Regions from separate parts of the Streptomyces sp. NPDC047017 genome, predicted to be linked through region 3. Evidence: riboswitches for the same ligand, from Rfam matches in the RefSeq annotation. Region 3 holds a riboswitch; each other region holds the start of a gene.
The links. A riboswitch is a leader RNA that binds a small molecule or an ion and turns the genes downstream of it on or off. The one in region 3 is predicted to bind thiamine pyrophosphate.
Positions count from the first base shown of each region.

Region 1 (4,983 bases), on a different contig from region 3:
ACGAGGGCGGCCGGTTTTTGTCCGGAAAGGTGCGTGAAGTCAGGGGGCGGTGCCGGGAACAGTGTTAACGACACTAACCAATTATGTTAGCGTCGAATACGTCCTGTTGGTAGCGAGAGAGCTGGTGTCCCCGATGAACCGTCCGACGTTCCACCGTGCCTGCGCCGCCGTCGCCGCGACCGCCACCGGTGCGGTCCTGCTCGCCGCCTGCGGTGGCGGCGGCAGCGATGACGGCGCCGCCCGGCAGGCGTCCGGCGCGCCGCGGTCCACGGCCGCCGCGCCGAAGTCCACGGCCCCCGACCAGGCCGCCGGCGCCGCCTTCACCGCCATCCACGTCGGCGGGCCGACCACGATCCTGAAGCTCGGCGGTGCGCGTCTGCTGATCGACCCGACCTTCGACGAGCCGAAGAAGTACAAGAGCGGGCTGGAGAAGACGCACGGCCCCGCGTTCGGCGTGGACAAGCTCGGCCGGATCGACGCCGTACTCCTCTCCCACGACCAGCACGACGACAACCTCGACGACTCCGGCCGCAAGCTGCTCAAGGACATCCCGGTGGTGTACTCCACGCCCGGCGCGCGCAAGCGGCTCGGCGCGCACATCACGGGCATGACGAACTGGCAGCAGCAGGAGCTGAAGACGCCCACCGGGTCGATCACGGTCACCGCGGTGCCCGCCCTGCACGGCCCCGACGGGGTGTCCCGCGGCGCGGACGGCGAGGTCACCGGGTTCGTGCTCAGCGGCAAGGGCGTGCCCACCGTCTACGTCTCCGGTGACAACGCCTCGGTGAAGGTGGCCAAGGAGGTCGGCGACCGGGTCAAGAAGGAGATCGGGCCGATCGACACCGCCGTCCTGTTCGCCGGCGCCGCCCGCACCCCGGCGATCCTGAAGAACGCGCCGCTGACCCTGACCTCGAAGAACGCGGCGCTGGTGGTGAAGGAGCTGAACCCCCGCAAGGTGGTCGCCGTCCACACCGACAGCTGGAACATCTACTCCGAGGACCTCGGCTCGCTGGTCAAGGCGTTCCAGGAGCAGGGCGTCGACGGCAAGCTCGTCGACGTCCGGCCCGACGGCACCGAGAAGAACCTGGCCGGGTGAGCCGGGCCGGCCCCGCCCGGCCAGGGGCCGTCACCGTCAGGTGTGGTCGTGCGCGCGCCGCAGCCGCAGCGGCGCGTAGACCAGCAGCGCGGCGGCGAACGCCACCGGGTAGGCGAGGTCGGCGCCGTGCAGGGCGCGGGCGGCCGGGCCCACGTACAGGCCGGTGTCCATGAACGGCACCGCCGCCGCGAACGCGACGACGAACGCGGTGAGCGCGGGCCACCACGGCTGCGGGCGGGCCGCCTCCTCGGCCAGGTCGACGGGGCGGCCGCCGCGCACCCGGGCCCGGGCGGCCCAGTCGACGACCACGATCGCGACGAACGCGGGGATCCAGTACCCGACGAACAGCAGCACGTTCTGGAAGCGGGCGGTGGTGTCGGCCGCGTGCATCCACAGCACCAGCGGGAAACCGAGCACCGCGGCGCACGCGGCGGCCACCGGGCGGGGCAGCCGTACGCCCATGGTCTGCAGGGCCAGCGATCCGCTGTAGTCGTTCATGGCGTTGCTGCACAGCGCCGCGAGCGCCACCGCGAGCAGCCCGAAGGTGCCGAGCACACCGCCGCCGAGGAGCCGGTCGACGCCGTGGGCGGTCTGGTCGGTGAACTCGGCGGCCCCCCACAGGCCGAGCGCCTGCACCGCCACGAAGGACACGCCGATGCCGAGCAGGGTGCACCAGAACATGCGCCGGCGTGAGGCGGTGGGCGGCAGGTAACGGCTGAAATCACTGGCGTACGGCGCCCAGGACAGGGCGAGGCTCAGCGCGACGGTGCAGGTCAGGACGAACGCGCCGGCCCGGTCGGCGCCGTGCGCGGTGGCCGGTTGCGCGGCGTGCGTGCCGTGCAGCAGTTTCACCGCCAGCAGGACGAAGGCGGCGGCGAGCGCGAAGGTCATCACCGTCTGCAGGCGGTGGATCGCCTCGTACCCGAGCACGCCCAGGGCGCCCTGGGCGGCCAGCATCACCAGGACGCCCGCCCAGAACGGCCACCCGGACAACTGGGCCAGCGCGTCCCCGCCGAACAAGCCGATCAGCGCGTCCCAGGCGATGGACGACAGCCATTGCAGGGCGCCCGGCAGGGCCACCGACCCGCCGAAGGCCAGCCGGGCCAGCGGCAGCTGCGCCGCGCCGGTCCGGCTGCCCCAGGTGCCCAGGTAGGCGGTGGGCACCGCGCCCAGCAGGGTGCCCAGCACCACCGCCGCCAGCGCGGTCGTGAAGTCCAGCCCGAGCGTGACACCGACGGTGCCGGTGAACACGCCGGTCATGGTCAGGTTGGGCGCGAACCAGACGGTGAACAGCCGCCCCGGGCCGCCGTAGCGGGCGTCCTCGGGCACGGGCGTGATGCCCCGCGCCTCCACCCGCAGGTCGCCGGGGGCCGAGGGCATGCGCCCGTCGAACGCCGTGATGTGTCGTGGGTCGGTGACGGCCGTTTCACCATGGGCATACGGCAACGACATGTGACATCCCTCCGCCAGTCCTAACTGGTTCAGGTTCGACGGGTGTGATCTCAGCCCCCGCGCGGGGGCACCCCGTGTCCAGGTACGGCCGCCAGGATAGCCCGGCCAGGTGAGAGGGCCCGCACCGCCCGCACCGGCCGCCCGCCCGCCCGGCCGTCCGCACCGGCCGTCCGTCCGCACCGGCCGTCCGCCCGGCCGCCCGCACCGGCCGTCCGCCCGCCCGTCCGCCGGTGCGGTCCCGGACTCTCGGTCTTCCCGGACGCGCTGGTGCGGAGACCGCCTCTGAGCAGCGGGCATGCAACGGAACGGCACCGGAACGCCCGCTCTGCGAGACACGCTGTCCATGTATGGTGGCCGCCATGGAGAGGCGGCACGGACAGGTGGGGCGTCCCCGCAGTGAGCAGGCGCGTACGGCCGTGCTGCGGGCGGTCGACGACCAGTTGCTCGAAGTCGGCTACGCGGCCATGACGATGAAGGGCATCGCGGAGCGGGCCGGTGTGTCCCGCCAGACGGTCTACCGCTGGTGGTCGACCAAGGCGGAGATCCTCTTCGAGGCCAGCGCGGTGGACGCGGAGCAGGAACTCGCCGTCGAGCCCACCGGCGAGCCCGTCGACGACCTCACCGCCTATGTGGCGGCACTGGTGGACTTCCTCGCCCGCTCACCGGCCGGCGCCGCCTACCGGGCCCTGCTCGGGGAGGCGCAGCACGACCCCGCCGTGGCGGACCTCCTCGCCACCAAGGACGTCCTGGGTGACAGCGCGCGCACAGTGATCGAGGGCGTACTCGGCGCAGGCGCAGGCGCCGGGCCGGTCCCGGTCGGCGAGGCCACGGCCCTCCTGATCGGACCCGCCTTCTTCTGGGTGCTCAGCGGCCGCGACCCCGCCCGGCTCGCCCCCCGGGAACTGGCCGAGACGTTCCTGCGCGAACTGCGCGCACGCGGGCGGCACTGAGCCGCTGGCGTGACCGCCGGCGCCCCGGCGATGCCGCCCGACGCCACGCCGTCCCCCCGGCCCGGCTCCGGGTCAGGTGGCTTCAGCCGGGGCCACCACGGCGGCCAGCCGGTCGCGGAACCAGCGGTGGCCCGGGTCGGACGAGTTGCGTGGGTGCCAGGCCATCCCCAGCTCCAGGCAGGGGAGTTCGAGGGGGATGGGGAAGGTGCGCAGGCCCAGCGCCGCGATCGTGCCGGGGAGCCAGTCGGCCACGGTGAGGGCGACGAGGTCGCTGTCGCTCGCGAGCATCATGGCGCTGGTGTGGCTGGGCACCACGACGGCGGTACGGCGCCGCAGCCCGCGTTCCGCGAGCGCGGTGTCCAGGGGACCGAGGCGCTTGCCGAGCCGGGAGATGCCGATGTGGTCGGCGGCGGCGAGGCGGCGGGCGTCGATGCGCCCGCGGAAGAGGGGATGGCCGCTGCGGGCGACGCCGACCAGTGCCGTCCGTTTGAGCGGCCGGGTCCGGATCTCCGGGTCCAGGTTGTCCAGGACGCCCAGTTCGACGTCCACCCCGCCCTGCCGCAGCGCCGCCCCGCCTTCCACGGCCTCCGGCAGGAACACCACGTCCACGTCCGGGGCCTCCGCGTGGATGCTCTCGATCAGGGCCCCGGCCACCCCCGCCACCAGGATTTCGGTGGTCTGCACCCGGAAGGTGCGCCGGAGGTGCCCGGCGTCGAAACCGGCCCCGGGGCGCAGCACGTTGTCGCAGCCCCGCAGCAACGCGCCGACCTCCTGGCGCAGTTCCAGCGCCCGCGCGGTCGGTACCAGTTCCTGGCCGGCCCTGACCAGCAGCGGGTCCCCCACCGCGCGGCGCAGCCGGGCCAGCATCCGGCTGGTCGTCGAAGGCGAGGTCCCGAGCCGCTCGGCGGCCCGCGTCACGCTGTTCTCCTGAAGGAGGACGTCCAGCGCCCTCAGCAGATTGAGATCCATCGTCCTGCTCCACCTCACCCCTTCTCACCTGCGTCCTTGCATTTTCTGCAAGGTCTCCTCGTCAATCTTTGCATTGCCCTGGCGCTTGCCGGCCCGGAGAGTGGAACTACGGAGCGGACACGCCCCGACCCCCTCTCCTCCCGGAAGGAGTCGCACCATGCCACAGTCCCCGCGAGAGTCTCCGCGAGCGGACCGAGAAGGTGACGTCCTGGCCGTGGTCAGCCAGAGCACAGCGGCCGTCTCCTTCTTCGACGCCGCGTCCGACCAGTACCTGGGCGCGGTGGAAACCCTCGCCGAACCGCACGAGTTGTGCTTCGACCCGGTGCACCGGCTGCTGTGGTGCACACAGACGTACCGCTCGGGCTTCTACCACGCGCACAGCGGCCGGCGTACCGAACTGACCGTCATCGACCCCGACCTGCGCCGCGTCGTCGAGGTCGTCGACCTCGCCCCCGAGCAGGCGCCGCACGGGATCGCGCTGGACGCGGTCCGCAATCGCCTCTACGTCAGTGTGGA
Region 1 is NZ_JBEYVW010000017.1:40,795-45,777, forward strand. It holds gene ABZ858_RS26380 (MBL fold metallo-hydrolase) at 134-1,096, shown strand; gene ABZ858_RS26385 (cytosine permease) at 1,133-2,548, opposite strand; TPP riboswitch at 2,538-2,633, opposite strand; gene ABZ858_RS26390 (TetR/AcrR family transcriptional regulator) at 2,908-3,498, shown strand; gene ABZ858_RS26395 (LysR family transcriptional regulator) at 3,571-4,467, opposite strand; gene ABZ858_RS26400 (YncE family protein) at 4,682-4,983, shown strand, end outside.
Region 1: linked by a shared signal. The riboswitch ahead of ABZ858_RS26385 (cytosine permease) and the one ahead of ABZ858_RS32840 (thiamine ABC transporter substrate-binding protein) in region 3 are both predicted to bind thiamine pyrophosphate.

Region 2 (4,983 bases), on a different contig from region 3:
AGCCCCATCCCGTACCTGCTGGGCGAGGTCGGCTCCGAGGAGGGCGACGAACCGGCGGCCCCGGTGGTGGAGGGACCGCACATCTACGCCGACGGACTGGCCATCGCCATGGACGGCGGTGTGACCATGGCCGGAAAGCTGCTGGTCCAGCAACTTCCCCTGGACGCCTGACCGTTCCCCGAGCAGGCTGGTGACGCCGGGCCCGCGCGCGGCTCCGCCGCCAATTTGTGAAAACCCCCTGTCACCGCGCGCCGTCGCGGCTCTACCATCGGCTTACCCGTAGCAGGCTCCCCTCCGTTTCTGCCCGACGGCTCGCCGCCGTGCGAGCCCCAAGCCCTACGGAGCATCGGGGGATGCACATGAACAGCGTTCCGCAGCACCTGCTGAGCGAGGACCGCCGGGAATTCGAGCGGATCCTCGATGAGGCGCTGCGCTCCGCCCCGTACCGTCCGGAACCGGCCGCGGTCGGACAGCGGCTCACCACCGAGCAACTGCGCACCATGGCACTCAGCGCGACCGCCCTGATCACGGCGGCCGCGGCGACCGAATACCAGCACTACGTCGAGGTCCGCGAGGAATCACGCCGCCCGGCGCCCGCCGTCCCGTCGGCCGCCCGCGACGCCACGCCGGACGGTACGGCCGGTGCGGCCGGTGCGGGGACGGAACCGGCCGCCGGCCCGGAGGAGACCGGCGGGGCCGACGGCGCGGGAGCGGCCGCCGTGGTCGCGGTCCTCGCCCCCGTCCTCGCCGGGATCGCGGCCGCTGTCTTCCTCCTCGTCGGCTACCTCCTGAAGTTGCTCGACCCGGCACCGGCGTTCGCGCGGACCCTGATCACCGCGGGCTGGGTGTTCGGCGCCGTGACCGCGGCCGCGATCCTCATCGCCGGCGGCGGACTGCTGGCCACCGCCCTGCGCAACCACCCGGCGCCCGGCACCGGTCCCTACGGCGCGCTCGGCGAGGAACTCGCCCGGGCCAGGGACGCCTGGCACAAGGCGCTGCTCGAACGCGGCATCCTGCCCTTCCTGCACGACGCGCTCGCCGCCCCGGGACCCGCCCCCGCGCACCGCGCGGACCCGGCGGCGCCCGACGGCCGCATCCCGCACCTCGGCTACGGCCGCCCCGGCTTCAGCAGCCCCGACGCCGGGGCCCCGGGCCCGCGCCCGAGCTTCTCCAGCCCCGACTTCAGCAGCCCGGACTTCGGGGGCCCGGACCACCGGCCGGAGTGAGCGGTCCACGCCCCCGTGCGGAAGCCGGACCTGACGGCCGGCGCCGAGCGCCCCCGCCCTGGAGGGGGGTCGCTCAGCGTGGGTCCGCCGGGCCGGTGATCAGTCGGCCAGCGGGAGGTACACCCGGTTCCCGCCGGCGGCGAACTCCTTCGACTTCCGCAGCATCCCCTCGGCGATCTCGTCGGGGGAGGCCCCCTCGGCCACCGTGCCGCCGAACCGCTCGTTGATGCTCTGACTGATCTTCATCGAGCAGAACTTCGGACCGCACATCGAGCAGAAGTGGGCCGTCTTGGCGGGCTCCGCCGGAAGCGTCTCGTCATGGAACTCCCGTGCCGTGTCCGGGTCGAGGGCCAGATTGAACTGGTCCTCCCACCGGAACTCGAAGCGGGCGTCGGACAGCGCGTCGTCCCACTCCTGCGCCCCGGGGTGGCCCTTGGCGAGGTCGGCCGCGTGGGCGGCGATCTTGTAGGTGATGACACCGGTCTTGACGTCGTCCCGGTCGGGCAGGCCCAGGTGCTCCTTGGGCGTGACGTAGCAGAGCATGGCCGTGCCCCACCAGGCGATCATCGCGGCACCGATGCCGGAGGTGATGTGGTCGTACGCCGGAGCGACGTCCGTGGTCAGCGGGCCGAGCGTATAGAACGGAGCCTCATCGCAGATCTCCTGCTGAAGGTCGATGTTCTCCTTGATCTTGTGCATCGGGACGTGCCCCGGGCCCTCGATCATGGTCTGTACGTGGAAACGCCTGGCGATCGTGTTGAGTTCCCCGAGCGTGCGCAACTCCGCGAACTGGGCGTCGTCGTTGGCGTCCGCGATCGAGCCGGGCCGGAGTCCGTCGCCGAGCGAGTACGTGACGTCATAGGCCGCGAGGATCTCGCACAGCTCCTCGAAGTGCTCGTAGAGGAACGACTCCTTGTGGTGCGCCAGACACCAGGCCGCCATGATCGAGCCGCCGCGCGAGACGATGCCGGTCTTGCGGTTCGCGGTGAGCGGCACGTACGCCAGGCGCACACCGGCGTGCACCGTCATGTAGTCCACACCCTGCTCGGCCTGCTCGACGACCGTGTCCTTGTAGATCTCCCAGGTCAGCTCCTCGGCCCTGCCGTCGACCTTCTCCAGTGCCTGGTAGAGCGGCACCGTGCCGATCGGGACGGGGGAGTTGCGCAGCACCCACTCGCGGGTGGTGTGGATGTTGCGGCCGGTGGAGAGGTCCATGACCGTGTCGGCGCCCCAGCGGGTGGCCCACGTCATCTTCTCGACCTCCTCCTCGATGGAGGAGGTGACCGCGGAGTTGCCGATGTTGGCGTTGACCTTCACCAGGAACCGCTTGCCGATGATCATCGGCTCGATCTCCGGGTGGTTGATGTTGGCCGGCAGCACCGCGCGGCCCGCGGCGATCTCCTCGCGGACCACCTCGGGGGACACGTTCTCCCGGACCGCCACGAACTCCATCTCCGGCGTGATCTCCCCGCGGCGCGCATAGGCGAGTTGCGTCACCGCCTGTCCGGCGCGGCCCCGGCGCGGCTGGCGCGGGCGGCCGGGGAACACCGCGTCGAGGTTGCGCAGGCCACCGCGCGGCGAGGTGTGCTTGATCCCGTCGTCCTCGGGGCGGACCGGACGGCCCGCGTACTCCTCGGTGTCGCCGCGGGCGATGATCCAGTTCTCCCGCAGCGGCGGCAGGCCCCGGCGGACATCGGTGTCGACGAGCGGATCGGTGTACGGGCCCGAGGTGTCGTACAGCGTGACCGACCGCCCGTTGGTGAGCTGCACCTGACGGACCGGCACCCGCAGGTCGGGGCGTGAGCCCTCGACGTACGCCTTGTGCCAGCCGATGGACTTCCCGGCCTCCTGGGACTGCTCGTCCCGGACGGAGACAGGCGTGCGTGCGTCCTTGTTGGTCATGAGACCTACTCCCTACGCCGGCATTACCCGGTAACAGGTTCGGCGGTCGACGCAGCGGTGTCCGTCTGTCGGCGTCTCCTGCGGAACGGCGTCCGTTCCACGTGAAACATCGCGAAGACGAAGGTCAGCGCCCTCTCAGCCCGGTGCTCCGAGCTCCCGCGTGTGCAAAGGTGCCTCCACGCTAGCGTCATCGGCGGTGGGATGAACAGTGGGCCTCCGCGGTTCTTGCGATGATCGGGCGGTGACCACCACACAGCAGTCCCCCGACCCGCCGCCCCGTCCCGGACGCGGGCGAGGCCACGGGAACGGCTCCGGACCCGGGCACGGCCATGGCCATGGACACAGCCACAGCCACGGGCCGGCCGCTCCCGTCTCGAAGCACCTTCGCCGGGTCATCGCCGCCGTGCTGATCCCGTTCGCCGCCGCGGTCGTCGTCGGACTCGTCGTCCTGTGGCCGGGCGGCGCCCCCGCCCACACCCGCACCGGCGTGGGCTTCGACCGCCAGACGCAGCAGGCCACGGTCACCCGGGTGACGGAGGTGAGCTGCACGTCGGTGAACGCCTCCGGCGGAGCGCCGGCCGACGCCACCCCGGCCGCCCCGGGTTCCGCCGGGCCGGCCCGGCCGTCCGGCACCTGCAAGAAGGCCACGGTCCGCGTCGGCACCGGCAAGGACAAGGGGCGCACCTTCACCGAGATCGTGCAGCCGGACCAGCCACGGCAGTTCCACCAGGGCGAGAAGCTCGTGGTCGCCTACGAGCCCTCCGCGCCGCGGGACCTGCAGTACTCCGTCTCCGACGTCGACCGCCGCTTCCCGATGGCGCTGCTGGCCGGGATCTTCGCCCTCGCCGTCGTGGTCGTCGGGCGGCTGCGGGGCGTCATGGCCCTGGTCGCGCTGGCGATCAGCTTCCTGGTGCTGGAGCTCTTCATCCTGCCCGCGGTGCTACAGGGCTCGAATCCGCTGGTCGTGGCGGTGGTCGGGGCGAGCGCCATCATGCTGATCGCGCTGTACCTGTGCCACGGCCTGTCCGCGCGCACCTCGGTGGCGGTGCTCGGCACGCTGATCTCCCTGGTGCTGATCGGCGTGCTGGGCTCGCTGTTCATCGGCTGGGCCGCGCTGACCGGCAACACCGACGACAACACCGGGCTGATCCATGGCCTGTATCCGTCGATCGACATGAGCGGTCTGCTGCTCGCCGGGGTGATCATCGGTTCGCTCGGTGTCCTCGACGATGTGACGGTGACGCAGACGTCCGCGGTCTGGGAGCTGCACGAGGCCAATCCGGCCATGGGCTGGCGCGGGCTGTACCGCGCGGGCATCCGCATCGGGCGCGACCACATCGCGTCCGTCGTCAACACCCTTGTCCTCGCCTACGCGGGCGCCGCGCTGCCGCTGCTGCTGCTCTTCTCCATCGCGCAGAGCAGTGTGGGCACCGTCGCCAACAGCGAGCTGGTGGCGGAGGAGATCGTGCGCACGCTGGTGGGCTCCATCGGCCTGGTCGCCTCGGTGCCGGTCACCACCGCTCTGGCGGCGCTCGTCGTCTCGGCCGACCGCGCCGGTGCGTCGGCGGCTCCGGGTCCTGGGGCTACGGGCCCGGCCGCCCCGGCTGCTCCGCTCGCGCCGACGCGCGGCAAGCGGGGCCGGCGCCGTAAGCGGTGAGCCGGCCGGCGCGCAGGGGAGCCTTCCGGCGCCGTGTGCGCGGGCGGCGTACGCGGTGAAGCGTCACGCCACCCCGTGCGCCCCGGTGCAGAAACGCTTCATCCTGCGCTCTGTTCTTCCGCGAGGATGCGGTCCAGGGCCTCGTCGAGGTGGGCGTCGAAGTCGGCCAGAGCGCCCTCCTGGCCGAGCGGCACCAGT
Region 2 is NZ_JBEYVW010000023.1:81,003-85,985, forward strand. It holds gene ABZ858_RS31395 (metallophosphoesterase) at 1-171, shown strand, start outside; gene ABZ858_RS31400 (hypothetical protein) at 354-1,226, shown strand; gene thiC (phosphomethylpyrimidine synthase ThiC) at 1,326-3,128, opposite strand; TPP riboswitch at 3,121-3,298, opposite strand; gene ABZ858_RS31410 (YibE/F family protein) at 3,370-4,785, shown strand; gene ABZ858_RS31415 (SsgA family sporulation/cell division regulator) at 4,884-4,983, opposite strand, start outside.
Region 2: linked by a shared signal. The riboswitch ahead of thiC (phosphomethylpyrimidine synthase ThiC) and the one ahead of ABZ858_RS32840 (thiamine ABC transporter substrate-binding protein) in region 3 are both predicted to bind thiamine pyrophosphate.

Region 3 (4,983 bases):
CAGCGCCCGCCGCACCAGCGGCAGGTCCACCTCCCGCCACACCCGCCACGGCGACGCCCCGAGCACGGCGGCCGCCTCCCGCAGCCGTACGTCCACGGCGCGCAGCACCGGCAGCATGGTCCGTACGACGAAGGGCACGCCGACCAGGGCCTGCGCGAGCGGGACCAGGACCCAGGACTGCCGCAGATCCAGCGGCGGCTTGTCCAGGGCGATCAGGAAACCGAACCCGACGGTCACCGCCGACACGCCGAGCGGCAGCATCAGCAGCGCGTCGAAGCCGCGGACCAGCCGGCCGGCGTCGCGGCGGGTGAGCGCGGCGGCGGCCAGCGCGCCGATCACCACCGCGATGGCGGTCGCTGCGGCGGCGTAGGCCAGGGAGGTGCCGACGGCGTCGATCGGCGCGACCAGGAAGGTGCCGCCGTCGGCGTCCGTCAGCGCCCGGTAGTAGCCGAGGCCGGGCGCGGTGAGCGAGCGCTGCACCAGCACGGCCAGCGGCAGCAGCAGGAGCACGGCGATGGAGGCGAGGACACCGGCCAGCAGCGCCCACTGCCGGGCGCCGCGCGGCCGCCGGGCGGTGCGGGCGGCGTCCACCAGCCGCAGCGCGCTCTCCCGGCGCCGTACGGTCCAGGCGTGCACGGCGAGGATCGCGCCGACCGCGAGGAACTGCACCAGCGTCAGGACCGCCGCGGTGGACAGGTCGAAGATCTCCGAGGTCTGCCGGTAGATCTCCACCTCCAGGGTGGAGAACGTGGGACCGCCGAGGATCTGCACCACGCCGAAGGAGGTGAAGGTGAACAGGAAGACCATGAGCGCGGCGGCGGCGAGCGCGGGCGCGAGAGCCGGCAGGGTGACCTTGCGCCAGGCGGTCAGCGGTGAGGCGCCGAGCATCCGGGCGGCCTCCTCCTGGCGCGGGTCGAGCTGGGCCCACAGGCCGCCCACGGTCCGGACGACCACGGCGTAGTTGAAGAAGACATGGGCGAGCAGGATCGCCCACACCGTGGTGTCCAGGCGCACCCCCCACAGCTCGTCGAGCAGGCCGCCGCGGCCGACCAGGGCGAGGAAGGCGGTGCCGACGACCACGGTGGGCAGCACGAACGGCACGGTGACGACGGCCCGCAGAAGATGGCGGCCGGGGAAGTCGTAGCGGGCGAGGACGTAGGCGCCGGGCAGCGCGATCAGCAGGGTGAGCGCGGTGGAGGCGAGCGCCTGCCAGGTGGTGAACCACAGCACGTGCCGGATGCCGGACTGGCCGAGCACGTCCGCGATCCGCCCGGGGTGCCAGGCCCCGCCGGTCCGCAGCCCGCGCCGGACGATCGCGGCCACCGGGTAGGCGAAGAACAGCGCGAAGAACGCGACGGGCGCGGCCATCAGGCCGAGCCGCGCCGCGTTCCCCGAACGACGGGCGCGGGCGCGGTCGCGGGCGGAGGCGGGGGCTACTTCAGTACGAGGGAGGTCCACGTCTTGACCCACTGGTCGCGGTCGGCGGCGATCTTCTCCGGTGCCATGGTCTCGGGGTCCTTGGCCTGCGGTCCGTACTTCGTGAACTCCGGCGGCACCTGGGCGCCCCGGCGCACCGGGTAGACGTACATGTTCAGCGGCATGTCCTGCTGGAACTCCTGGCTGAGCAGGAAGTCGAGGAAGGCCTTGCCGCCCTTGGTGTTCCTCGCGTTGCTGAGCAGGCCGGCGTACTCGGTCTGGCGGAAGCAGGTGCCGTCGGCGACGCCGGTGGGGGCGGTCTTCGGCCGCGGCTCGGCGTAGACGACCTCGGCGGGCGGCGAGGAGGCGTAGGAGACGACGAGGGGCCGGTCGCCCTTGGCCTTCCTGCCGCCCGCGGACCCGGAGAACTCCTGGTTGTACGCCTGCTCCCAGCCGTCGACGACCTTGACACCGTTGGCCTTGAGCTTCTTCCAGTACTCCGGCCAGCCCCCGTCGCCGTACTTCGCGGCGGTGCCGAGCAGGAAGCCGAGACCGGGCGAGGCGGTGGCGGGGTTCTCGGTGACGAGGAGGTTCTTGTACTGGGGCTTCGCGAGGTCGTCGAAGGTGGCGGGCGGGGCCAGCTTGTGGTCGGCGAAGTACTTCTTGTCGTAGTTGACGCAGATGTCGCCGGAGTCGACGGGCGTGACCCGGTGCTTGGCCTGGTCCACCCGGTACCGCGGCAGCACGAGCCCGGCGTCCTTGGGCTGGTAGGGCTGGAAGAGGCCGTTGTCCAGGGCGCGGGAGAGCAGGGTGTTGTCGACGCCGAAGAAGACGTCGCCCTGCGGGTCGTCCTTGGTGAGGACGGCCTTGTTGACGGCCTGGCCGGCGTCGCCGTCCTTGAGGACGCGGACCTTGTAGCCGGACTTCTTCTCGAAGTCGGCGATGACGCTCTTGGAGGCGGCCCACGAGTCGTGGCTGACCAGGGTCACGGTCTTGGTGTCCGCAGCGGACGAGCCGCCGTTGGACGACCCGCACGCGGAGAGCGTGACCAGGCCGAGTCCGACCGCCGCGGCGACGAACGTCTTGGTGTGCACTGGATGTCCTCCTGGGGGTTGGCCAGGAAGAGACGCGGCCCCGCCCGGGTCCGCGCGGGACGCCGGGCAGGGCGCAACAGCTTGAGTGGTGACCGAACTTCCTACCCAGAATGACCTGGGCGAGGTTCAGAGGGTCTGCGGCCGGTGCCGCACTCTCAGCGCTGTGGCGCTCCCCTGTCGGAATATGAAGATGTGTGTACGGCCCTCAGACTACCGTCCGGCAGACTACCGTCGGCCGGCACCCGGGCTGGCACCCGGCTGCCGCCCGCCTATCGCTCGGTGGCCGCCAGCTGGCCGCAGGCCCCGTCGATCTCCTGCCCACGGGTGTCCCGGACCGTCACCGGCACACCGTGCGCCGCGATCGCCTCGACGAACGCCTTCTCGTCCTCGGGCCGCGACGCCGTCCACTTGGAGCCGGGGGTCGGGTTGAGCGGGATGAGGTTGACGTGCACGGGCCGGCCCTTGAGCAGCCGGCCCAGCCGGTCGCCGCGCCACGCCTGGTCGTTGATGTCCCGGATCAGCGCGTACTCGATGGACAGCCGTCGCCCGGAGCGCGCGGTGTACTCGAACCCGGCGTCCAGCACCTCCCGCACCTTCCAGCGCGTGTTGACGGGCACGAGGGTGTCGCGCAGTTCGTCGTCGGGGGCGTGCAGGGAGATGGCGAGACGGCACTTGAGGCCCTCGTCGGCGAACCGGTGGATCGCCGGGACCAGGCCCACCGTGGACACGGTGATCCCGCGCTGGGACAGGCCGAGCCCGTCCGGCTCCGGGTCGGTCAGGGCACGGATGGAGCGGAGCACCCGGTTGTAGTTGGCGAGCGGCTCGCCCATGCCCATGAACACGATGTTGGACAGCCGCGCCGGACCGCCCGGCACCTCGCCGTCGCGCAGCGCCCGCATGCCGTCCACGATCTGGTGCACGATCTCGGCGGTCGACAGGTTGCGGTCGAGGCCGGCCTGGCCGGTCGCGCAGAACGGGCAGTTCATCCCGCAGCCCGCCTGCGAGCTGATGCACATGGTCACCCGGTCCGGGTAGCGCATGAGCACCGACTCGACGAGCGTGCCGTCGAACAGCCGCCACAGCGTCTTGCGGGTGGTGCCCTCGTCGGTGGACAGGTGCCGCACGACCGTCATCAGGTCGGGCAGCAGCGCCTCCCGCAGCTTGGCGCGCGACCCGGCGGGGATGTCGGTCCACTGCTCCGGGTCGTGCGCGTACCGCGCGAAGTAGTGCTGCGAGAGCTGCTTGGCGCGAAACGGCTTCTCGCCGATCGCGGCCACGGCCTCCTTGCGCTCGGCGGGCGAGAGATCGGCAAGGTGCCGCGGCGGCTTCTTGGCTCCGCGGGGGGCGACGAAAGTGAGTTCTCCGGGCTTGGGCATGGTGGTACCAGTGTCGCAGATCGACTCGGGTGGCCCGGCGGGCCGCCGGTCACGAGGGCGGCAGGCGGCAGGGGTAGGGCGCCGGGGCCGGCTCAGGCCGAGCCGACGAACAGCACCAGCAGGAGCCAGACCACCGGGGCGGTCGGCAGCAGGGAGTCCAGGCGGTCCATGATGCCGCCGTGGCCGGGCAGCAGCGTGCCCATGTCCTTGATGCCCAGATCCCGCTTGATCATGGACTCGCCCAGGTCGCCGAGGGTGGCGCTGGCCGCGACCGCGAGGCCGAGGAGCAGGCCCTGCCACCAGGCGCCGTCGTCGATCAGGAACTGCATGCACAGCGCGCCGGCCACCATGGCGAAGGTGACCGCGCCGACCAGGCCCTCGCGGGTCTTGCCGGGGCTGATGCGCGGGGCGAGCTTGTGCTTGCCGAAGCGCCAGCCGACGGCGTACGCGCCGGTGTCGCTGACCACGGTGAGGATCAGGAAGGTCAGGACCCGGAACGGGCCGTCGCCCGCGGTGAGCATCATCGCCACGAAGGTGGCCAGGAACGGCACGTAGAACGCGGCGAACACGCCCGCCGTGACGTCCTTGAGATAGCCCTCGGGCGGCTGTGTCATCCGCCAGACCAGCACCGCCAGCGCGGTCAGCGCCATCGCCACCCAGGCGCCCTCGGCGTCCCGGACGTACCCGGCGACCACCATCGCGGCGCCGCCGACCGCCAGCGGCACCAGCGGCGCCTTGATGTCCTTGCGTTCCTGGAGCCGCGAGGTCAGCTCCCACAGGCCGACCACGACGGCGACCGCGATGACGCCCACGAACACGGCCTTGACCACGAACAGCGACGCGATGATCACCACGCCGAGCCCGAGACCGACTCCTATGGCAGCGCCCAGGTCCCGGCCCGCGCTCTTCTTCTGCGGGGCTGGCGCCGGCTGCGGGGCGTCGGGCATGGGCTCCGGATTCTGCGGCGCCGGCCCGTGGGCGGGCGGCGTCCGCGGCGTGTCGTAGGACCGCGGCTGCGGCGCTCCGTACGGCTGCGGCTGTGGCTGCGGCTGGCTCGGCGCGTACGACTGCGGGTGCGGCTGTGGCTGTGGGAGGGG
Region 3 is NZ_JBEYVW010000025.1:112,227-117,209, forward strand. It holds gene ABZ858_RS32835 (iron ABC transporter permease) at 1-1,368, opposite strand, end outside; gene ABZ858_RS32840 (thiamine ABC transporter substrate-binding protein) at 1,434-2,510, opposite strand; TPP riboswitch at 2,591-2,696, opposite strand; gene rlmN (23S rRNA (adenine(2503)-C(2))-methyltransferase RlmN) at 2,780-3,886, opposite strand; gene ABZ858_RS32850 (phosphatidate cytidylyltransferase) at 3,979-4,983, opposite strand, start outside.